One region of the Pseudoalteromonas sp. 20-MNA-CIBAN-0454 genome, then DNA from elsewhere that is predicted to be linked to it. Evidence: predicted binding sites of a transcription regulator. Region 1 holds the regulator's gene; each other region holds the start of a gene.
What was found. The regulator ArgR, encoded in region 1, controls arginine synthesis, uptake and breakdown. The targets are predictions, from matches to a motif close to ANTGAATANNTATTCANT.

Region 1 (8,248 bases):
GGTTAACCAGCTTTAAGCAGGCTGTAGGAGTTGTTGCAGGGATCACGCCATGGAATTTTCCTGTTGCTATGATTACGCGTAAAGTTGCCCCCGCCTATGCAGCCGGTTGTAGTTTTATATTAAAACCTTCAGAGCACACCCCATTATGCGCTATTGCACTTGCCTATTTAGCCGATCAAGCAGGGTTTGAAAAAGGGGCATTTAACGTCTTAGTATCGCAAAATGCTAAAAAAGTAGGAAAAATACTAACCGACTCTGAGATAGTGCGTAAGTTTACTTTTACCGGATCAACGGGGGTAGGCAAGCAGTTATTAGCGCAATGCGCAGGTACTATTAAGCGCACTTCTATGGAGCTTGGAGGAAACGCACCTTTCATTATTTTTGATAATGCAGACCTCGATGCAGCTATTGAGGGGTTAATGGCTGCTAAGTTTAGAAATAGTGGGCAAGCTTGTGTTGCTGCAAACCGTATCTTTATTCAGCGTAATATTATTGATGCGGTACTAAATAAACTAACCCCTAAGGTGGCTGCTTTAAAAGTCGGTAATGGCTTTACAGCAGATGTTGATATCGGCCCGCTTATTTACCCTAAGGCAAAAGAAAAAGTACAGCAGCTAGTACAAGACGCACTAGATAAAGGGGCAGTATTGATTGGTGATAACAGTGATTTAGGTGGCAGCTTTCAAAACCCGTTGATTGTAAATAACGTCACTACCGACATGGATATTTACCATGAAGAAGTATTTGGTCCAGTATTAACAATTATTCCTTTTGATGATGAAAGCGAAGTACTTACTCTAGCAAACGACGTACCTTACGGCTTAGCCGCTTATTTTTACAGCCAAAATATTAAGCAGGTTTATCGCATTAGCGAAGGTCTTGAGTTTGGCATGATTGGTGTAAACGAAGGCGTTATTTCTAACCCTGTAGCGCCATTTGGTGGTGTTAAGCAATCGGGCCTTGGCCGTGAAGGGGGGCACCAAGGGTTAAATGAGTACCTAGAAGAAAAATACGTGTGTATTAAAATTTAAACCGTTTATATGCTCTTGGCGGCTTGCAGTAAAACAACTTCAAGGCGCTGTACAAATACATTGAGCAATTTATTTTAGGCAAAGAAAAGCGCGCTCTATCTCTAGGCGCGCTTGCGGAATCTTCTAATTTTCTGCATCCTGCAATTGAACTTAATCAACTCCAAATTCTTACAAATCCTTGTTATTACAATATTACTTTTTAGTTCTATGTAATGTAGGCGCTCCTGCCTGTATCCTTTATTTCCTCAACATCCTGTAAAACAACGTAAATCCTTTGTTGCTATCCTTTACGCATCATCCAGATGCTATCCTTTAAGACATTCCATTGTGCTGCTCTCCTAGAGCCTGTCCTAAAATCCGTTTTGTATTAGTAACCTAAATCATTGGTTGGTCGAGTAAGTTGTCCGTTTCCATTTACTCGTTAAGCATCACTGCTTGGTTGTTAAGTTAATTATAGGCGGTACGATATTTTAAAGAAGTATAGGTTGCTAATTAATTGCTATAGTCGTAATAGTTAAAATAACTTACTTTAATTAAAACAATTGGTTACTTTGTTTGTTATGGTTTTTCATGTTGTGTTTTCATCATTGGCTGTCACGTTTGTAGGATATGTCTTACGTTGGTTTTCTATTTTAGCGATTTTAACAGGATCAGATTATATAAAGTGTGCACTTTTGGGTAAGGCACGGTAGAATTATTGATAATAGTTATTATTCAGGTGGGAAATATGAAAAAAGTATTCGCAATTGTAGTTGGTTTGGCTGTGTCGGCACCCGTTTTTGCAACTGAGTCCGTTAATATTTATTCTTTTCGACAGCCTTTTTTAATAAAACCAATTTTAGATGACTTTACCAAACAAACTGGAATTAAAACAAATGTAGTGTTTGCTAATAAAGGCTTAATAGAGCGCGTTAAGCGCGAAGGTAAACACAGCAAAGCCGATTTAGTATTAACGTCTAATTTTAGCGCCTTAATCCAACTTGAAGATTTAGATTTAACGCAAACTATTAGTAGCGAAGCAATTAATAACAATGTGCCTGCGGCATTTCGTGATGGCGACGGCCAGTGGGTGGCACTTACTAAGCGAGTACGTAATGTTTACTCGTCAAAAGAGCGTGTGGGCGCGCTACCTGAGCTGACTTATGAAGATTTGGCCGATCCAAAATATAAAGGGCAAATATGTACTCGCTCTGGTAAACATCCGTATAATTTGGGTTTAGTTGCATCCATGATTGCACACCATGGTGAAGCAGATACCAAAGTATGGCTTGAGGGGGTTAAAGCAAATTTAGCGCGTAAACCACAAGGTAACGATAGAGCGCAAGTAAAAGCAGTAAAAGAAGGTTTGTGCGATCTTGCATTTGGCAATAGTTACTATTTAGGTAAAATGCTGCAAGATGAAACCCAAAAAGAATGGGCACAAGCGGTAAATATTAACTTTCCGAACCAAATCAATCGCGGCTCGCATATAAATGTGTCGGGTGCAGTTATTACAAAATACGCTAAAAACCCTGAAAATGCCTTGAAACTCCTAGAGTATATGACCGACAATAAAGCGCAAAACATGTACGCTTCAATTAATATGGAATACCCGGTTAAGCCAGGCGTAGAATTATCAAGTTTAGTTGCATCTTGGGGAAGCTTTAAAGAAGATAGCTTACCACTTGATGAAATTAGTAAATATCGTCCGTTAGCGTTAAGGCTAATTGATGAGGTGAAATTCGATCTTTAAATGACTTATAAATTTCAGCTGTCTAAATGGCAGCTTTTTGCATGGTCGACAGGATTATTACTGTCGACCCCATTGTTTTTTCTGCTATTTGAATCTCTACAAGGTAACTCAGAGGTGTTTTCGCATCTTTGGGATACAGTGCTGTGGGATTACATTTCTAATACCGTATTACTTATTTTAGGTGTGTGTGTACTAAGCTGTGCTATTGCCTTACCACTTGGCTGGCTAACCGCTTATTGCCAGTTCCCGGGTAAAAAACAGTTTGAATGGGCGTTAATGCTGCCACTGGCTATGCCTACCTATATTATTGCCTATGTTTATACCGACTTGCTTGATTACGCAGGCCCAGTACAAAATACTCTCAGAGACTGGTTTGGGTGGCAATCGCCGGATGATTACTGGTTTTTTGATATACGCACTTTGCCCGGCGCTATTGTAATGCTTGCACTGGTGCTTTATCCCTATTTATATTTAATTTTTAAAACAGCCTTGCGTGAGCAGTCTTTTAAGTTAGTACAGGCTAGCCAGTTAATGGGGCTGTCGTCGTGGCAGAGCTTTTTTAGGGTGAGCTTAGTGTTATCGCGCGGCGCAATTGTAGCTGCGCTAGCGCTAATTAGTATGGAAACCATGGCTGACTTTGCCACAGTAAGCTACTTTGCTGTAAGCACCTTAACCACTGCCGTATACGATACTTGGTTTGGTTATTACTCGTTAACCGCTGCAGCTAAAATATCGGGCGTGATGTTATTACTATTGTTTTTAGCCTTAATGGCGGAGCGCTTTAGTCGCCGTAATCAAGCGGTGTTTGAGCGTCAGTCGGGTATAAATAGTGAAGCGCTTTATATATTAAAAGGCAAGTCGGCTTGGCTGGCAACGCTATTTTGCAGTGTGATTTTAATTGTTGCCTTTGTTATACCTATCGCTGTGTTAATAAAGTACGCGATTGTTTATTTTGATCAAGCATGGAGTAGTGAGTTTTTTAGCTATGCGTGGCAAAGTTTAAAGGTAGCTATAGTAGTAAGCGTAGTAACGCTGTTACTTAGTGTATTAGTGGTGTTTTATCAACGTATAGCCAAGCAAAATTATCCACTTATTCCGGGGCGATTAGCTAGCACCGGCTACGCTTTACCAGGAACAGTACTGGCTATTGCGGTGCTATTACCGCTTACGCTGTTAGAAAATACGGTAAACCGTGTGCTTGAGCCATACGACTTAAATATAGGCTTGTTACTCACTGGCAGTGTATTTACCATTATTTTTGCTTATGTAGTGCGTTTTTACGCAGTAGCACATGGCGCGATTGAGTCGAGCTTTTTACGCATTAGCCCCTCTCTCGACATGGCTAGCCAATCTATGGGCAAAAGCCAAGGCCATACGTTACGTTTGGTGCATTTACCCCTACTTAGACGCGGGTTGCTTACTGCGGCTTTGCTGGTGTTTATTGAATGCATGAAAGAGCTACCTACGGCTTTGTTACTTAGGCCGTTTAATTTTGAAAGCTTAGCTACGCATGTGTTTCAGTATGTGAGTGATGAGCAATTAGAGCTGGCTTCTATATCGGCATTATTTATTGTGCTGGTTGGATTTATCCCTCTGTATTTTATTAACCGTTCTATGGAGCAACGTAGTTAAATGAGTAGTTTGATTTTACAAGGCGTGAGCTATCAATATAACGGTACTAAGGTTATTCACGAGCTAAATTTAACCATAGGTAAAAACGAAATAGTGTGTTTGTTAGGTGCCAGTGGTTGTGGTAAAACCACCACCTTAAAAGCAATTGCAGGGCTAATAGAAACGCAACAAGGAAGCGTGTTTATCGATGGTAAGCTGGTGAGTAACGCCAATACATTTATCTCGCCAGAGCATCGTAATATTGGCATGATGTTTCAAGATTATGCGTTATTCCCGCATTTAACCGTGGCACATAATATTGCTTTTGGCTTAAGTAAAATGAGTAAAGAGCAAAAGCAACAGCGCGTTGATGAAATGCTTAAGCTGGTGCATTTAGTTGGCTGCGCCGACAGGTATCCGCATCAGTTATCGGGTGGGCAACAACAGCGCGTGGCGATTGCGCGTGCACTTGCTTACAAACCAAGTTTACTATTACTTGATGAGCCGTTTTCGAATATAGACACTCAAGTACGCTTTGAATTAATTGCCGATATTCGCCGCATAATTAAAACTCAACAAGTGTCGGCAGTATTTGTTACCCACTCAAAGGAAGAGGCTTTTGCATTTGCAGACACGCTGGCTATTATGCACCAGGGGAAAATAGCTCAACAGGGCACCCCAGAACAGCTTTTTGCTAAACCAAGCTCAAAGGAGGTTGCAGAGTTTCTGGGTCAGGGCATATACTTAAGCGCAGAAGTGTTAACAGCAACTGAATATAAAACCGCTTTTGGCCTAGTTGAGTCGGTTATTGCGCACCAGCATCAGGCTAATATAGGAAAAATATATGTGCGTCCTCATCAAATAGAGCTAATGAGCGACAATAAAAAAGATAGCCATAGTGAACGCGCCACCATATTAAGCAGTCGTTTTATTGGTTCGGCTTATGTTTACACTGTAGTTATTGCACAACAAGAAATAGAAGTTGCAGCGCAATATGGCCAGTCATTTGTTCAAAATGAGCAGGCTATAATAAAAATAAAACCCCACACGGTGAATTTTTTCGAATCATAAATTAATTTGTTATTCGCTGTGTTTATCTATTTATAAGCTAAGGAATAACAATGGCACAAGCGCAATCAGGGATTTGTGCTGAAGCAAACTTACACGGTTTGCATTTATTTTTTAATGTGTTTGATGGCCAAGATGAGTCATTACGTACAAAGCTCAAGCAAGTAAGCGCTATTGAGGAAGAGTTTAGCGATCAGTTTTCTGAATCTATGCTTTCTTGTATGGTGGCTATTGGTGCACAGTATTGGCCGCATATTTTGCCAGAGTATATCCCCAGTGAACTACAAAGCTTTCCTAATATAAATCATAATGAACACGCAATGAGCGTGCAGCCGTGTGATTTGTTTGTGCAAATACGTTCAGACCGCGAAGACGTCAATCATTTATTTGCACTGCAAATTTTAAAGTTATTTGCACCAGACGTAGAGCTGGTGGAACAAATTCGTAATTTTAGATTTTTAGATGGTCGCGATTTCAATGGTTTTATTTATGGTGGCAAAATGCCGCATGGCCGACAAAAGCGGGCAACGGCGTTAATAAATAAACCAGGTAGCTTTGAGGATCAAGGCAGTTATATTCATGTGCAACGTTATAAGCACGATCTAAGCGTATGGCAGCATCTATCGCTAGATGAGCAAGAGCAAATAATAGGCCGCACTCGCTTAGACAACACTCTTATAGCCCCAGCGCTTGAAACCAGCCATGCACAACGCAGTGGATTAAAAGATGAGCAAGGCCAGCCAATATTACTTAATCAAGGCATGCCTTATGGCGATGTTTACGAGCAAGGAATGCTGTCAATTACTTGCTCGGCCAGTGGAACCGCATTTGAACAGGTATTAAAAAGTCGTTTAGGTGAGGGGGAGTGCTATGATCATTGGCTTGATTTTACTCAAGCCGATATGGGGTCTGCGTTTTTTGCACCGTCAGTTGGGTTTTTAAAACAGTTATAACGCATGTTTTAAATACTAAACCGTATCAAATAAAATACGTACCCGCTCTAGGGTTAAGTCTATTTCAGATATTTTAGCTGGGGCAATAAAAATAGTGTCGTCGCCAGCTATAGTACCTAACACGCCATCGGCTTTACCTAATGAGTCAAGTAAACGCGCAATAAGCTGAGCCGCGCCTGGACTGGTACGGATAATAATCATCATTTCGTTATGCATTATATCAATAACAAGCTGGCGCAGCGGGCTTTTTGCTGTGGGTACGCCCATTTCTGCTGGCAAGCAATACACCATTTCTTGTTTGGCATTGCGCGTTCGTACCGCGCCAAACTTACTAAGCATGCGCGACACTTTACTTTGGCTTATATTGTCAAAACCTTGCTCTTTTAACGAATCTACTATATCGCCTTGAGAACCAAAGTTTTCTTCTTTTAAAAGCGCTTTAAATGCTTTTACTAACGCTTCCTGTTTGTCTTGTGGTTGCATAGTTTTTATTTGCTTTTTATTATCCATGCCGCAAATTCTACACAAAAACGAATAATTATGCAGCAGTTGTTTATTTAACTTGCCAGTTTACTGTATTCAGGCCAAATGTTTTTACAACTATGGTCTAAAATATTACGAAAATAGGCAGGATAAATTTGTTTTTAGTCGCTAATTTCTTTATCTTAGAGCCATAAATATTTCCTACCTCAAATCACGGAGAATTCCAATGAAAGTTGCTGTATTAGGTGCTGCAGGCGGTATCGGTCAAGCGTTGTCTTTATTATTAAAAACAGGCTTACCAGCTGGTTCTGAATTATCACTATATGATGTTGCACCAGTAGTTCCAGGTGTTGCGGTTGATCTATCTCATATCCCTACAGCGGTTAAAGTAGCTGGCTTTGGCGCTGATGCGTTAAATGAAGCGCTTAAAGATGCTGATATCGTACTTATTCCTGCTGGCATGCCACGTAAGCCAGGTATGGATCGTGCAGATTTATTTAATGTAAATGCTGGCATCATCAAAACGTTAGCAGAAGGCATAGTTGCAAGTTGTCCTAAAGCGTTAGTAGGTATTATTACTAACCCAGTAAACGGCACTGTACCAATTGTTGCTGAAGTATTTAAAAAAGCTGGTACTTACGACGCTAAACGCGTATTCGGTATTACTACGCTTGACGTTATTCGTTCAGAAGCATTTGTTGCTGAACTTAAAGGCGTAGACGTAGCAACTGTTAAAGTTCCTGTAATCGGTGGCCACTCAGGTACTACTATTTTACCTCTACTTTCTCAAGTTGAAGGCGTGAGCTTTACAGATGAAGAAGTTGCAGCACTTACTCCACGTATCCAAAATGCGGGTACTGAAGTTGTAAATGCTAAAGCGGGTGGCGGTTCTGCTACTTTATCAATGGGTGCAGCTGCAGCTCGTTTTTGTATGTCTTTAGTTAAAGGCCTACAAGGTGAAGACGTTGTAGATTACGCGTACGTTGCTGTTGAAAATGGCGATGCGGAGTACTTTGCACACCCAGTACGTTTAGGTAAAAACGGCGTAGAAGAAATTCTTTCTTACGGCGAACTAAGCGCATTTGAAACAAAAGCAAAAAATGACATGCTTGAAACACTGAAAAAAGACATCAAAGAAGGTGTTGATTTCATGGCGTAATAGCCAAAATCAAGCAACAAAAAAGCCTGCGTTTGCAGGCTTTTTTATTGCTCGGAATTTAATTAACCTGCACCCAGGTTAGCTACACATAAAGGCAGTAAAGTTAGTGATCGCGATCAACTGCAATACGGGCAAGGCTCACAAGTGCTTGTTTATATTCAGACTCAGCTAAAAAGTCTAAGCAAGCAATGGCTTTGTCGGCTTCAAGTTC
Region 2 (8,248 bases), on a different contig from region 1:
TATTTTGCTATTTAATCTAGGTCTGGCAAGTTACGGCCATAGAATATTTCTTGCATTTCACGGGTCAGTTTAGAGCGAATTTCTTCCTCTTCTTCATCTGACAAATCATCCGTAGAAAGGCCGAATAAATAGGTATTTAAATCAGTCTCTTTTAACATCATTTTAGTGTGAAACAGGTTTTCTTGATACACGTTTACGTCCATCATTTGGTACGCTTCTTTGGTATCTTCTGTCATGAAGTTTTGAATTGAGCTAATTGCATGATCGATGTAGTGCTTAACGCCGTTTATATCGCGGGTAAAACCACGTACGCGGTAGTCAATTGTTACTACGTCTGACTCTAGGCTATGAATAAGGAAGTTTAACGCTTTAAGTGGCGATATTATGCCACACGTTGACACTTCAATATCGGCGCGAAAAGTACAAATACCGTCATCAGGGTGAGCTTCTGGGTACGTGTGTACACAAATATGGCTTTTATCTAAATGGGCAACCACTGAATCTGGTAATGGGCCTGGAGCTTCGTCAGCATCGTAATTTTGCTGCTCTTCTACCGGCTCTTCTGAAACCAAAATAGTTACGCTTGCACCTTGCGGTTCGTAGTCTTGGCGCGCTACATTTAAAATGTTAGCACCTATAATATCAACAACTTCACCTAAAATGTCGGTTAGTCTATCTGCACTGTACTGCTCATCGATATATTCAATATATTCTTTACGTTGTTGCTCGGTCTTTGCATAGCAAATGTCGTAAATACTAAAGCTTAAACTTTTAGTTAAATTATTAAAACCATGAAGTTTAAGTTTATCGAAGGGTTTGTTCATAATAAACCAACCTATAAATTAGTGAAATCTGCTCTAGCAGAATAAAAGTTCGCGGATTTTATACGAATTTTACTCATGGAAAAAGCGTTATTTTACTTGATCTTGCACAACTTCGTGGCTATGTGTAATTTTTACTGTTTTATCAAGCATTAATGCGACCGAGCAATACTTTTCAGCAGAGAGTGAAACAGCGCGTGCAAGGTGCTTTTCAGACACATTATTGCCCGTTGCTACAAAGTGTAAATTAACTTTGGTAAATACTCGTGGGGCAGTTTCGGCGCGCTCTGCCGTTAACTGTACTTCTACGTTGCTAAAATCTTGTTTGGCTTTTTTTAAAATGCTCACTACATCAACCGATGAACAACAACCGATTGACATTAATACCATTTCCATAGGGCTCGGTGCAGCACTGTCGCTACCACCGTCAAATACAACATTATGATTTGAATTAGAGCGACCAATAAAGGTATTACCTTCAACCCATTTTACATTTGCTTGCATTGTTATACCTCAAAAATTATTTTCTTGATTGTATACCAATCAGCTTTAATAAGTGAGCGCCCAGCAATAATATAAATTAGCTTGATCAAGGCACTTAAATTTATGCAAGGGTGGTAAAACCGTCAGCGCATTTAAAGCGTGCTACCGGAAAATATAGAAGGGTTGCGGGCTAAGAAACGGCGTTATCAAATAGGTTTTTAACCAAACCACCAAACTCATCAATAAACATGTGTTGCTCTACCGTAACAGGCCGCGAGGTGATGCTACTGAGGACTTCTTGTAAATCGTAAACTATGCCATCAACTTCACGCACAATTTGGCTACGCTGCTCTGTAGTGAGCTCTGTGTGCTGCTGACATATGAGCATTACGTTTTGTGCAATCACGTCTTCGATTAATTCCATAACCGTAGGTGCACCTGGTTTTATTTCACCCGGCTTTTCAAATAAAGCTAAGTTTTGAGTTAGGTACATAATTAAGTCGTCGTACCCTTGCCTATTTAAAACCATTACACGTATACCTTAAAAATAATTAATTCAGTAATTTAAGCAGAAAGCACTAATAATTACTAGCTTAGCGACATAGCTAATACAAAAAAAGCAGCCGAAGCTGCTTTTATAATTATTTAGTAGTAATTTTAGTCTATTTTTAAGCCTGGGCTTAATGTAGCTGGCATAGCAACTTTTTCAAGCTCTACTGATGCTACTGGGTATGCACAGTAATCGGCAGCGTAATACGCGCTGGCTCTGTGATTCCCCGATGCGCCAATACCACCAAACGGTGCAGCACTTGATGCGCCAGTAATTGGGCGGTTCCAGTTAACAATACCAGCGCGAATACGGCGTAAAAAGTGCTCGTAGTCGGCAGCACTGTCGCTAAGTAAACCTGCTGATAAACCAAAGCTTGTGTCGTTGGCTTTATCAATTGCTTGGTCAAAGTCGTCAAAGCGGAATACTTTTAGAAGTGGTCCAAAATGCTCTTCATCTGGGAAGTCGCTAATATTTGTACACTCAATAATACCTGGTGTTACAAAGCCAGTATTAACTGTATGCTCAAGCTCTACCAATACTTGAGCACCAAGCTCAACAAGTTCGTTTTGCGCTTTAACCATACCGGCAGCGGCGGCTGATGAGATCATTGAGCCCATAAATGGCTGATCTGCATCGTCATAATTACCTACTTTAATCGCTTTAGTTGCGGTAATTAAACGCTCCAGGATTACATCACCTTTGCTACCCGTTGGTAAAAATAGTTTACGTGCACAGGTACAACGCTGGCCACTTGAAATAAACGCTGATTGAATAATATCGTGAACAACCGCTTTAGTATCTTCAACGTCAGTAATAATAAGTGGGTTATTACCACCCATTTCTAGCGCTAAAATTTTACCAGGTTGACCCGCAAACTGTTCATGTAAAATATGACCTGTGCGCGAAGAACCCGTAAAGAACAAGCCATCAATACCTTTGTGAGCAGCAAGGGCTTTACCCGTTGCTACTTCACCTTGTACAAGGTTAATTACACCCGCTGGTAAACCTGCTTTTTCCCACAGCTTAAGCGTAAGCTCGGCAACTTTAGGCGTAAGTTCTGACGGTTTAAATATAACCGTGTTACCCGCTAAAAGCGCTGGCACTATGTGGCCATTAGGTAAATGCCCCGGAAAGTTATACGGACCAAATACAGCTACAACACCGTGTGGCTTGTGGCGGATCATTGCGCGCCCTAGTGGCATTGCATTTTCTACGTCGCCAGTGCGCTCTAAAAACGCTTTTTCAGAAATGGCAATTTTACCAACCATAGCACCCGCTTCTGTGCGAGTTTCCCACAGTGGCTTACCTGTTTCTTGTGCAATAGTAATGGCTAGCTCTTCGCTGTTTTCTTTTAATTGCGCTGCGAATGCTTTAACTATTTCTAAACGTTCAGCAAATGTTTTATCAGCCCAAGCATAAAACGCTTCGCGCGCTGCGCTAACTGCAGCGTCTACTTGCTCTGCTGTTGCTGAGTTTGCTTGGAAAATAACATTGTTATTGGCTGGGTTTACTGAACTAAATTCGGTTCCTTGGCCTTGTGACCATTGACCATTAATAAATTGTGCAGGATGAGTCATTATACTTTCTCCTAAATTAAATCGTGGTTGCGCTTACGCTATCGCCCGCTTGTAAATACAGTGCATCGGCTACTTGTTGCGTTATTACTATGCTGCTCATGCGCTCATCGAACGTCATAGGCACTACAGTTGCTCTAAAATCTGTAAGCTTTTCGTTGGCTAATAACACCATGGTGTCGCCACTTGGTTCACCTATTTCAACTTTAAAGTGTTTAGCGTTGCGAATGGTGGCAATGTTATCTACTTTTGCTTCAACTGTGGGGCCGGCATCAAAAATATCAACATACCCATTAAAGGTAAAACCTTCACTTTTTAATAGCTCAATTGCTGGGCGTGTGTTGTCGTGTACTTTACCAATAACAGCTTGCGCATTTTTGCTGAGCAAATTAACGTAAATTGGGTACTTAGGCATTAATTCAGCAATAAATACTTTTTGGCCTATGCCTGTTAAATAGTCGGCAGTTGGAAAGTCCATTGAAAAAAAGTGCTCTTCTAGCCATTGCCAAAATGGGCTGCTGCCATTGTCGTCAGACACACCACGCATTTCTGCAATGACGGTTTGTGCAAAACGCTCTTGATGCTGCTTAATAAACATAAAACGCGATTTTGAAAGTAATTTACCGTTACTGTTTTTGCGGTATGCGTCTTTCAAAAATAATGTACATAGCTCTGTAGCGCCGGTGTAATCGTTACAAAGCGTTAAAATATCAACTGCTTTATATACGTTTAGAGTGCGTGAAGAATGAATCACTTTACTTAAATGATAGTGATAAAATGCATCATCTAAGCCAACAGCGGCTTCTATACCTGAGGTGCCAACTACTTCACCGGTTTCGGTGTCCTCTAGTACAAATAAATAACCTTCGTCGCCCGGCTCGGTAGCAGCTTTTGCAAATGAGCTAACCGAATGATCTATTTTCTTTTGCAATAACTTTTCATTATTAGGTAAAGAAGTAAAGCCATGACCCGATTCGTGGGCTATTTTCACTAATGCAGGGTAGTCACTTTGTTGGATTGGGCGAAGGATCATCATAAACCCGCTTACTCCCTTATATTATAACGGTAAATTAAAATTAGAGGGCAAACTAGGTCTGCCCTTAATAGATATTGTTTGGCTATGTTAAGCGCTTACAACACTGGCTACTGCTTTTTCAAAGCGTGCCATACCTTCACGAATGTCGGCTTCTGGGATAACTAATGATGGTGTAAAACGAACCACGTCAGCACCGGCAACTAATGACATAAGACCGTGCTCAGTACCTGCCACTAAAAACTCTTTTGCACGACCTTTGTATTGCTCGCTTACTACTGCACCAATTAATAAACCTTGGCCGCGAATTTCGCTAAACACGTGGTATTTATTATTAATTTCAGTAAGTAGTTGGTTAAATAATGCTGCTTTTGCTGTTACACCAGCAAGTACTTCTGGGGTATTTACAGTATCGAATGCTGCTTCAGCAACGGCGCACGCTAATGGGTTACCACCATAAGTAGAACCATGTGTACCTACTTTAAGGTGTTGTGCAATTTCAGTTGTGGTGATCATAGCACCAATAGGAAAACCGCCGCCCAATGCTTTAGCCGTAGTTAAAATGTCAGGAACAACGTTTAAACCTTGGTATGCGTATAAGTTACCTGTACGGCCAACACCTGTTTGCACTTCATCAAAAATAAGCAGTGCATTATGTTTAGTACATAAATCACGAACGCCTTGTGCAAATTCGTCAGTTGGCGAAACAATACCGCCTTCACCTTGTAGTGGCTCCATCATTACGGCACATGTTTTGTCGCTAATAAGGGCTTCAAATACTGCCAGGTCGTTGTAATCACAATGTACAATGTCGCCTGGCTTAGGACCAAAACCATCTGAGTATGCCGCTTGGCCACCAACAGTTACGGTAAAGAATGTACGGCCGTGGAAACCTTTGTTGAATGCGATGATTTGTGATTTTTCTGCGCCAAATTGATCAAGGGCAAAACGACGCGCTAATTTAAGTGCTGCTTCGTTTGCTTCTGCGCCTGAGTTGGCAAAGTAAACTTTTTCGGCAAAGGTTGCATCAACCATTTTTTTAGCTAAGCGTAGTGCTGGCTCGTTGGTCATTACATTTGATAGATGCCAAAGCTTTTCGCCTTGCTCTTTTAATGCGCCTACTAATGCAGGGTGGCAATGGCCAAGACAGTTAACGGCAATACCACCAGCAAAGTCGATAAACTCTCGACCTTGTTGATCCCATACGCGAGAGCCTTCGCCTCGAACTGGAATTACGCTTGAAGGTGCGTAGTTAGGAACCATTACGTGATCAAATAATTCGCGATTGACTGTCATTTTATTTCCTCTTAATTGTGTACATCACAAAGCCGTAAATAGCTGTGTGGTAACCTGTAGCATATGTGTTTTTTAGCAAACTCAGTATAGCGATATTTGCATAAAAAGGGCTGTGTGGTTCAATTTTCAGACGCTTATTATTTCAGAAAACATTGATTATGTCTCTTCAAAAACTTTCATGTAACCCTTGATAATAAAGGGCTTGAGATATAATTTCATAGATAGTGAATAACTATTTGCTTGCTTTATGCAGCTCGTTTTTAGCCAATAAAGCGCCTGAACAACGAGCGCGCCTCACTTTAAACGGGGAAATGTATTGAAAAGAGATAATAAAAAGTGAATGGATAGTCGCAAAAAAATTAACAAATTTAATCAATTTGAATAGCAAGATTATTAAAATTGCTTGCTTGGAGTGCTTTTAGCTCTTTTTTGGTGAACTTAAAGTACGAAAACCAACTAAGCGTTTCATCCGGTTCAACTAGCTGATGCTGCTTTAGCGTTAAGTACTGAGAGTAACATCGTGCTTTTAGCATTACCTGCGTTAAAGGCAGCGCTGTATCGCCTTTTTCTACACCATTAACGAGTTGCTGCATTACGCTATTAAACGGCAAATACTTAAAGGCCATTTTTTCAATTATTTTAGCGCTAATAGCCAACGACTGTTCGCTCAGTAAGGTGGTTAAAAATAAAGGGTCTGGTTTTAGCTCTAGCAATGCAGTATGCAAGCCTTTATTCGCTGTAGTGCGAGCAAATTGTACTTTTCGCTGCCAAATTTGCTCAAACACTTTTAAATATAAACGCACTAAGGCTATTTGCCCCACGTTTAATAACATCCCTAAAGTAAAAGCATGGCTTGGGTTAACCTCGTTAACTTCAGCAATTTTTTGTGCAGCAATAGCATTCGCCATGGCGCTTTCTTTTAAGCGCCTTTTTAGTAACGAAAAAGGCTCTGTGCTATAAGGCATCCAATGGCGCACTGCAAAAGTTGGTACTACTAGCTGTAAGTTATCTAGACCAATATAACGCAGCGCTAAAGCGGGGCTATCTACTTTCACTGCGGTATTTTTGCTGCGCTGATTACGATAATAAGGCAAGTTAACTAAAGTAACTAACTCTCTGCCAAGCCAGCTTAGGTCGTTAACTAAGGGCTCTAAGCGCCCAACCGATGCGCTTTTTGTGGCTAAAATATCTAACATGGCACATACGCTGTCCTCTACACCTATGGTGTTTTGAATAACACTGTCTATATCGCTAAGCTGCTCAGACATCATTTTTTCTATTGCTTTATGCAGTTGCTCGCTCGCTGCTGCACGATATTTATGATGCGCGGTGCTTTTTAACTTGCGCTTTTGCTGAGCGGCAACCTCTACTTCAAGTAATGTGCGTTGCTTTAGTGGTTCGCCATAGTCCATTTCTAGCGTATGAATAAAGCCAATTTGTTGATGAGCAAAGTTATGACCAAGCAGCAAATCATGTGCTCGTTGATTAAGCATTTTAACAATACGCGGTTGCTGCACTATTTCGGTCATGGCTCTCTGTCTTTAATGTAATGATATTTACTTAATACTATAAGCTTAGAAGCGAGTTAAAAAGTTATCAAGTAACGCTAAACCTTGCTCAGTTAAAATAGCTTCCGGATGAAATTGTACACCTTCAAGTGCTAAGTCTGTATGTAATAATCCCATAATTTCGTCAAACTCACCTTGCTGGGTTTGTGTCCAGGCTGTTACTTGCAACTCTTTAGGCAGCGACTGTGCCTCAACAATTAAAGAATGATACCGACAGACCGTTAAGGGCTTAGCTAAACCTTTAAATACTCCTTGATCGCTATGGTAAATTGGCGATGTTTTACCGTGCATTACTTTTTTAGCACGCACCACCTTTGCTCCTATGGCTTGGGCAATAGTTTGATGCCCTAAGCAAATTCCTAAAATAGGATACTGCCCTTTTAATTGCTCAACAATGCTTAACGAAATACCCGCTTCGCTTGGGCTTTTAGGACCGGGTGATATAACAATATGTTGAGGATTTAACTGCTTAATTTGGCTAAGCGTTATTTGGTCGTTGCGCTTAACCAGTACCTCTTGATCTAAACGCTGAAAGTACTGTACCAAGTTATAGGTAAACGAGTCGTAATTGTCGATCATTAAAAGCATGTAATAAAGCACTCAAAATAGTTATTGTTTGCGAGGAGTTGTTGCATTTTGTATTCTAACTTAAGCATCTTTGAGTGTCAGTGCTTTGTATAGTGATATATAAGTATTTCCGTAATAATAATTAATAACGGCTATGTGTTGATTTATACTCAAGCAACCCCCAGCTCTAATATTATGGCGTACATAAATACCCATACAATCTGAATTTAACTAAACCCTAAGCGTGTTATTTTTAAAACACATTTATTACACGCACCGTTAAGGAGTACCTATGTTAGGCGAAGATCATTCATTAACTCAAGACTTTCCTGAGCACCTAAATACCATTAAAAAAC
Region 3 (8,248 bases), on a different contig from region 1:
AAACGCTTCACGTACTTCTTTTGCTATTTCTAAATTATATAAATACAGCGACTTTGAGTCATTTATAGCCTCAGAGTAATTAACAACACTAAGGTTACCTTGTTTTGCCTGTAAAGCCGCAATATGGGCATTTTTTAGCAGTAACGACTTGTTTCCTCGGGCAATACCTGCACATAACGTAATGTAAATAAAGGGGTTGGTTAAAAATGGCGTATTAAAATTATATGATTGGATTAAATTACTTAGCTCTTCGTATGGGGTTTCTTTGGGGGTTAGTAACACCAGTTTATTGGTTGCTACACGATAAATACGATAATTTACATTGCTGTGCTTTTTAAAGTGTATTAGTAATTTTTTCATTACTTTGTCACCCACTTTAGTACCGTAAAAGCGGTTTATATTTTCAATTTCGTTCACCCAAATTATGGCCATTTGCATATGGTGAACAGGGGTATTTAAAAAATATTTTTCAAGCGCAATATGATTAGCAAAACCACTACCAGAGTCTCTCATGGCAGCGCGTTTAGTCGCGTAGTTATACATAATCAGCAACAATATAATAATAACTAAAAAAAAGCCGCCTAAAACAGCCGATGTTGAGGCGCTTTGCGCTAACTTATTATTAATAGTTTTAAGGCTTATATCGGCAGCAGTTAAATATGTAATGCCATTTTTATCAATATGCGGGATAAAAATAGTTTTAAAGTCGCCCCATTGATCACTCGATATTTCAAAAACAGGCTCAGTAGATAAAAAGGCACCAATATTAGCTTTAGTTGCCTCTGGGTATAAATCTAAAAACTGGGTTACCTTGCCACTATTTTGATCCTCTTGGGTGTAGCTAGAGGCGCTAAAATGAACCTTGCCATTAATTAACACCATAGAATACACGTAAGCAATATCGAGTGCTTGTGCAAGCTCAGAAAGCTGCTTACTTTTACTTTCGTAAGTTGCAAAGCTAATAGTTTGGGTTTTATTTATTTTACTGTGATAGTCATCGCCCAAAATATATTTAACGCTGGTGGCTGCATTAATAAGACGATTATCGAGAGTGTTAATTACATCACTGCGAATGGTGCTATAAGTATAATAAACACAGATAATTAAACTGATTAAAAACAGCATAAAAGCGCTTATTAATCCATTTATTCTTAGTTTTCCTTGTAGCATATAATTCCCTTTTTATTGTTAAATTAATTATACGCAAAAAAAACAAATGCCCAATGACTTAATTGATTTTGAATTAAAAAGATAAAAAACAGCCAAAATTAGTATTATTTGTCATGTCATTTAGCGTTTTTATGGCTTTAAGCGAGACATTTTCTTAATATTGCAGTAAAGTTAGCGCAATTATTAAAAACCCTGTTACTAAAATAGCACCTTAATTTAGTGTGTTTAATAGAGTAACAGGCGTTTTAGCCACACACTAGGTATTAAGATGGATCAAAAGCGTTTTGCCGTCGCCTCTAAAGAAAGCCTTAAGCGTATATTTACTGTACCTGAAGCGCCAGACTCAACTTTAAGCAAAATAGAGCTTGAAATATCGAGTAATTTAGCAGGTTTTTTAAACGAAAACATTGCGGCAATTGAAAAACCATTACACGAAATTGAAAAAGACTTTCAGTCGGCGATGATCCCAGAGGATCCAACGTTTGTATCTGCTTATGCGCAAGATATAATGGAGCAGCTGGTTGCACACTCTGTGCATACCGCAGCGCCTAGCTTTATTGGCCATATGACTTCAGCTTTACCTCATTTTTTACTACCACTGTCAAAGCTAATGGTAGGGCTAAATCAAAACCTAGTAAAAATAGAAACCTCTAAAGCTTTTACCCCACTTGAGCGCCAAGTGCTTGGAATGATGCACCATTTAGCGTACGGGCAGCAAGACGAGTTTTATGCTAAATGGATGCACAGTGCAAAAACATCATTAGGTGCATTTTGCTCAGGCGGTACTGTAGCCAATATTACGGCGTTATGGATTGCGCGAAATCGCTTATTAAAACCTGATGGCGATTTTAGGGGAATAGGCGCACAAGGCTTAATTGCCGGTATGCTGCATTACGGCTATAAAGGCTTAGCTATTTTAATTTCTGAGCGAGGCCATTATTCGTTAGGTAAAGCGGCTGATTTATTAGGAATTGGTCGTGAAAACTTAGTGGGTATTAAAACATGCGAAAACAATAAAGTTGATGTTAATGCCATGCGCGAAAAAGCCTTAGAGCTTGAAGCGCAAGGTATTAAAGTAATGGCCATTATTGGAGTAGCGGGTACCACAGAAACTGGTAATATCGATCCCCTTGAAGCGATGGCAGATTTAGCACAAGACATTAATTGCCACTTTCATGTTGACGCTGCATGGGGCGGGGCAACTTTGTTATCTAATACCCATCGCCATTTACTCAAAGGTGTTGAGCGCGCAGACTCAATTACCATTGATGCACACAAACAAATGTATGTTCCTATGGGAGCTGGGTTGGTGTTGTTTAAAGATCCAACCGCTACCGATGCAATTGAACATCATGCAGAGTATATTTTACGTAAAGGCTCAAAAGATTTAGGTAGCCATACACTTGAGGGCAGCCGCCCAGGTATGGCAATGTTAGTACATGCTTGCTTACGTGTAATTGGCCGTAAAGGCTACGAAATGCTAATCGATCGTAGTATTAAAAAAGCCCATTACTTTGCTAATTTAATTAAAGCAGATGAAGATTTTGAGCTGATCTCAGAGCCAGAGCTGTGCTTATTAACGTATCGTTATGTGCCTAAGCAAATAAAGCAGGCAATTGCAGATGCTGATCCACAAACACGGATTGATATTTTTGCCTCACTTAACCGCTTTACTGCAAGTATGCAAAAACGGCAACGTGAATCAGGGCGATCATTTGTATCACGTACGCGTTTAACGCCTACTCAATACGATAATCAGCCCACCGTGGTATTTAGGGTAGTACTTGCTAATCCACTTACATCAGGCGTTATTTTAAAAGAAATTTTAGCAGAACAAAAAGAGTTGGCTAAAACAGATCCGGTATTTAAAAAGTATTTAAGCAAGTATATGTAATTAAAATATTAGCTTAAATAAAAAAGACGCTATTTAGCGTCTTTTTTATTTTTATAATCGCAATTAAGAAAAGCTAAAACAACTCGCTTTAATTATATTAGTGATAATTTGCTGTGAAGGCTTAATTTTTTCCATTGCTAAAAATTCATCAGGTTGGTGCGCTTGGTTTATAGAGCCGGGGCCCATTACTATGGTTTCACAACCAAGCTGTTGAATAAATGGCGCTTCAGTACAGTAGTTTACTGCCACCGCTTTTTGCCCCGCTATTTTTTCGGCTAGTTTAACCAAAGCGCTATCGGTGTTACCAGTAAATGCAGGAATTGGTTCGTGTAAATCAATTACGCTTACGGCATTAGGGTATTGCTGGTTTATTTCGTGAGTTGCATCAAGTACTAACATTTGCAGCTCTTGCACGCTTAAGCCCGGTAATGGGCGCATATCTATATGCATTTCGCAGCAACCACAAATTCTGTTCGCGTTGTCGCCGCCATGAATATTACCAAAATTTAAGGTTGGATAGGGTATTTCAAAGTGTTCTATTGAATATTTATGCTTTAACTGTTCTTTTAAGATCAGTAGTTTTGTAATCACTTTGTGCATTACTTCGATGGCGTTAACACCACGTTCGGGATCTGAGCTATGGCCTGAGCGTCCGACTACTCTAATTGCGGTACTCATATGCCCTTTATGTGTAAATACTGGAGTCATATCAGTGGGTTCGCCAATTATACAGCGATCTGGTTTTAAATTTGGATGTTTACAAATTTGTTGAGCACCGGCCATTGTTGTTTCTTCATCGGCGGTGGCTAAGATCAAAATAGGCTGAGTTTGCTGCTTTTCATCAAGTTCACTAATAGCTTGCAGTACAAAAGCAAAAAAGCCTTTCATATCAATACTGCCTAAGCCATATAGTTTATTGTTGTGCTCGGTTAATTTAAATGGATTATGATTCCAGCGGCTATCGTCAAATGGCACTGTATCGGTATGGCCAGCGAGCATTAATCCACCATCGCCTTTACCGCGTTTAGCTAATAAATTATAGCGACCTTTGCCGCCTTCTAATTCGATTATTTCACAGCTAAAGCCTAAGCTTTCACACCATTGTGCCAGTAATTCAATAACATTTTTATTACTCATACACAGGCTATCTTCAATGGCACTAATAGAAGGCGCTGCAATTAATTGTTGGTACATAGAAATAAATGAAGGCAAAGACATAAAAAATCCAAAATAAGTAATCAATTTAATTGCATAACAATATAAAAGTATTTATGATGAATATCAATTCACTTTTTAAGCATAAATATTTTAAAAGTAGCGCCATGAAAATAATACGACGATAATCAACATTCATTAATTAATTAAAGTCTTAATTAGCCCCAGAGCTAGTTTAAGCGAACAACATGGATAAGTAGTAACTAATTTTAAATAACGAGTAAACAATGAATGTAGTGATTATTGGCGCAAGCGGTTATAGCGGCGCAGAACTAGCAAGTTTAGTTGCTAAGCACCCTAAACTAATTTTAACTGGCTGTTATGTATCGCAAGGTAGCTTAGATAAAAATAAATTGCTGAGTGATTTATACCCCGAACACTTAGGGCTACTCGATCAGCCTTTACTGCCTCTTAGTGAATCTGCTTTTAGCGATATTGAAAACAGCGCCGATTACGTGTGTTTATGTACCGATCATAAAGTAAGCGTAGATTTAGCGCCGCGTTTTTTAGCCATGGGTAAAAAGGTATTTGATTTATCTGGCGGGTATCGCCTTGCGAGCAATGACGACTACGTTACTTATTATGGCTTTGAGCACCAACATCCAGAGTTATTAAATCAAGCTGCTTATGGTTTAGCTGAGTGGAATAGCGATGCTATTGCCGCGGCGCAATTAGTAGCCGTAGCGGGTTGTTATCCTACGGCTGCGCTTAATGCACTTAAGCCTTTGCAGCAGGCCGATTTATTAACTGAGCAAACAATTATAATTAATGCGGTATCGGGTGTAACCGGCGCAGGGCGTAAAGCTAGTATTGGTACCCATTTTTGCGAAGTGTCGCTTGCCCCTTATGGTTTATTTAATCATCGTCATGGCCCTGAAATAGAGCAACACCTTGGTCACAATGTTTTATTTACCCCCCATTTAGGTAATTTCCCGCGTGGTATTTTAGAAACTATTTATGTGCAATTAAAGCCTAATGTCACCATTGAGCAAGTAACACAAGCGTACCAAGTACTTGCCGATGAGCCGTTAATTCGTTTACTGGGCGATAAAATCCCCTCAATTAAAGGCGTAGCTAAACAGCCATATGTAGATATTGGCTGGCAGCAACAAGGCACACAGTTAATTGTTATAGCTGCCATTGATAATTTATTAAAAGGCGCTGCAGGACAAGCTTTGCAGTGTATTAATTTATCAATGGGATTGGCGCATACCACAGGCTTAAAAGGATCGTTTTAAATGAGTAAAAAAACCTGGGTAATTAAACTTGGCGGCGCTGTACTTAATACAGAAAACGCGGCTAAAGCATTATTTTCAGTACTTAATGAGCAGCACAACGCGCAGTTTGTCATTGTGCATGGCGGAGGCGCGCTTGTAGACACTTGGCTTAAAGACGCTGGTTTTGCCAGTGCAAAGCATCAAGGTTTACGTATTAGCCCTAAAGAGCAAATGCCGTACATAGTGGGTGCGCTTGCAGGTTGTGCTAATAAACAATTAATGAGTGCGGCAATTAATGCTGGCCATAAACCAGTTGGTTTAAGTTTGTATGAAGCTGGTGTTACTGCCACGCAAAAACTAAAAGCATTATGTTTAGTGGGTAAATGTACCAGTAACGATGATTCGATTATTAACGATTTACTAAAAATTGGCCGTATGCCAATTGTCAGCTCAATTGGTTTTGACTTGCAAGGGCTTTGGTACAACGTTAATGCTGACGAAGCCGCCGCTGCAATTGCCAACAACTTAAACGCAGAACTAATATTTATGACCGATGTTGAAGCAGTGCTTGATGCAAATAAGCAGCCTTTACATCAACTAGATACAAAACACATTGATACTTTAATAAATGAAGGAGTAATTGTGGGCGGGATGGAGGTCAAAGTTAAGACCAGTCTTCACGCTGCCCAACACTTACGACGCGGTGTGTATATTTCCAGCTGGCAAAAGCCAGAAAACTTAACAGCTTTGCTGCAAGGCAAGCATGTCGGAACTAAAATTACACCATAGGTTTATTATGTTTGAGAATTTTTTAACGGGTTTAGAATTAGACCAACAAGGCGCACTTAACTTATTAAAGCTAGCGCAAGATATTAAAGCAAACCCTAAAAAATACAGCCAAGTATTGGCTGGTAAGTCAGTGGTTACTTTATTTGAAAAACAAAGCTTACGTACACGTTTATCGTTTGATATTGGTATAAATCGCTTAGGCGGCCATGCCGTGTATTTAGATCAACAAAATGGCGCGATGGGTGCACGTGAGTCAGTAAAAGATTTTGCTCTTAATATTTCTACCTGGGCAGATGGTATTGTAGCGCGCGTAAATCAGCACAGTACATTAACCACATTAGCGCAGTATTCATCGGTGCCAGTAGTTAATAGCTTGTGTGATTTATATCATCCTTGCCAAGCACTTGCTGATTTTTTAACACTACAAGAAGTGCATGGCGATGTGAGTCAATTAAAGTTAGCTTATTTAGGTGAGGGCAACAACGTAACGCATTCATTAATGTTGCTTGCTGCAACATTAGGTACAGACTTTGTTGCCGTTACGCCTAAAGGATGTTCTCCAGATTCACAAGTTCTGAAAAAAGCGGAACAAATAGCAGCAATGAATGGTGCATCAGTAATGGTGAGCGACAGAGTAGAAGCTGCTGTTGGTGCAAACGCAGTATACGCCGACACTTGGGTATCAATGGGCGACACCACACCACTTGAGTTAGTAAAAGAAAAATACATGCCTTATCAATTAAATAAAGCATTATTAGAGCAAACCGGTGCAACAACAGTGTTACATTGCCAACCGGCACACCGTGAGTTCGAAATTACCTCTGAGGTAATGGACGGTCCAGCGTCAAAAATTATACAACAAGCCGAGAATCGTATGCATGCGCAAAACGCTCTGCTAGTTACATTATTAAATCCAAATTTTGTTAAGGAACACCTATGAGTTCATTTAAAAAAGTCGTTTTAGCCTATTCAGGTGGACTTGATACGTCGGCCATTGTGCCATGGTTAAAAGAGAATTACGGCTGTGAAGTTATTGCCTTTGTGGCCGATGTTGGCCAAGGTGCAGAGGAACTTGAAGGCGTAGAAGCTAAAGCTATCGCATCGGGTGCTTCTGAGTGTTATGTAGTTGACTTAAAAGACGAAATGGTAAGTGATTACATTTACCCTACGCTTAAAACAGGCTCAATTTACGAAGGTACTTATTTATTAGGTACGTCTATGGCGCGCCCAATTATTGCTAAAGCACAGGTAGAAATTGCGCGTAAAGTGGGTGCAGATGCACTTTCTCATGGTTGTACAGGTAAAGGTAACGACCAAGTACGTTTTGAATCGTGTTTTGCAGCGCTTGCGCCTGATTTACAAGTAATTGCGCCATGGCGTGAATGGGATTTATCAAGCCGTGAGTCATTACTAGATTACTTAGCTGAGCGCGATATTCCATGCTCTGCATCGGCTACAAAAATTTATAGCCGTGATGCAAACGCATGGCATATTTCGCACGAAGGCGGCGAACTTGAAGATCCATGGTGCCAACCAAGTGAAAAAGTGTGGACCTGGACAAACTCTCCAGAGCAAGCGCCAGATAAAGCTGAACTAGTAACACTAAATGTAGTTGAAGGTGAAGTTGTTGCAGTAAATGGTGAGCAGCTTAAACCTTATGATTGTTTAGTTAAATTAAACGATATTGCATCGCCTCATGGTGTTGGTCGTGTTGATATTGTAGAAAACCGATTAGTGGGTATGAAATCGCGCGGTTGTTACGAAACCCCAGGTGGCACCGTAATGATGGCGGCACTGCAAGCCATTGACGAACTGGTGCTTGATAAAGCAAGCCGTAAGTGGAAAGAAGTACTAGGCGGCGAATTTGCACATTTAGTGTATGACGGTCGTTGGTTTACACCACTTAAAGACTCTATTTTAGCTGGTGCTGAAGCACTTTCTAAAGATGCAACAGGTGAAGTTG

Region 2: a site for ArgR is predicted at 5,981-5,998, ahead of AAEZ22_RS07970 (aspartate aminotransferase family protein). Genes of this name have one in related genera too.
Region 3: a site for ArgR is predicted at 4,338-4,355, ahead of argC (N-acetyl-gamma-glutamyl-phosphate reductase). Genes of this name have one in related genera too.

Annotation. Positions count from the first base shown of each region.
Region 1 covers NZ_JBEOOB010000002.1:75,128-83,375, reverse strand. Annotated here, with positions in the region: gene AAEZ22_RS01415 (NAD-dependent succinate-semialdehyde dehydrogenase) at 1-1,031, shown strand, start outside; gene AAEZ22_RS01410 (Fe(3+) ABC transporter substrate-binding protein) at 1,759-2,763, shown strand; gene AAEZ22_RS01405 (ABC transporter permease) at 2,764-4,395, shown strand; gene AAEZ22_RS01400 (ABC transporter ATP-binding protein) at 4,396-5,445, shown strand; gene AAEZ22_RS01395 (Dyp-type peroxidase) at 5,496-6,395, shown strand; gene argR (transcriptional regulator ArgR) at 6,411-6,878, opposite strand; gene mdh (malate dehydrogenase) at 7,105-8,037, shown strand; gene ispB (octaprenyl diphosphate synthase) at 8,141-8,248, opposite strand, start outside.
Region 2 covers NZ_JBEOOB010000012.1:64,541-72,788, reverse strand. Annotated here, with positions in the region: gene speD (adenosylmethionine decarboxylase) at 12-824, opposite strand; gene AAEZ22_RS07990 (OsmC family protein) at 912-1,325, opposite strand; gene AAEZ22_RS07985 (DUF3802 family protein) at 1,495-1,833, opposite strand; gene astD (succinylglutamate-semialdehyde dehydrogenase) at 1,962-3,431, opposite strand; gene astA (arginine N-succinyltransferase) at 3,448-4,464, opposite strand; gene AAEZ22_RS07970 (aspartate aminotransferase family protein) at 4,552-5,757, opposite strand; gene AAEZ22_RS07965 (HDOD domain-containing protein) at 6,126-7,286, opposite strand; gene AAEZ22_RS07960 (anthranilate synthase component II) at 7,332-7,913, opposite strand; gene AAEZ22_RS07955 (HP1242/YdcH family protein) at 8,185-8,248, shown strand, end outside.
Region 3 covers NZ_JBEOOB010000005.1:109,555-117,802, reverse strand. Annotated here, with positions in the region: gene AAEZ22_RS03970 (GGDEF domain-containing protein) at 1-1,170, opposite strand, end outside; gene panP (pyridoxal-dependent aspartate 1-decarboxylase PanP) at 1,439-3,064, shown strand; gene argE (acetylornithine deacetylase) at 3,128-4,282, opposite strand; gene argC (N-acetyl-gamma-glutamyl-phosphate reductase) at 4,507-5,517, shown strand; gene argB (acetylglutamate kinase) at 5,518-6,285, shown strand; gene AAEZ22_RS03945 (ornithine carbamoyltransferase) at 6,293-7,225, shown strand; gene AAEZ22_RS03940 (argininosuccinate synthase) at 7,222-8,248, shown strand, end outside.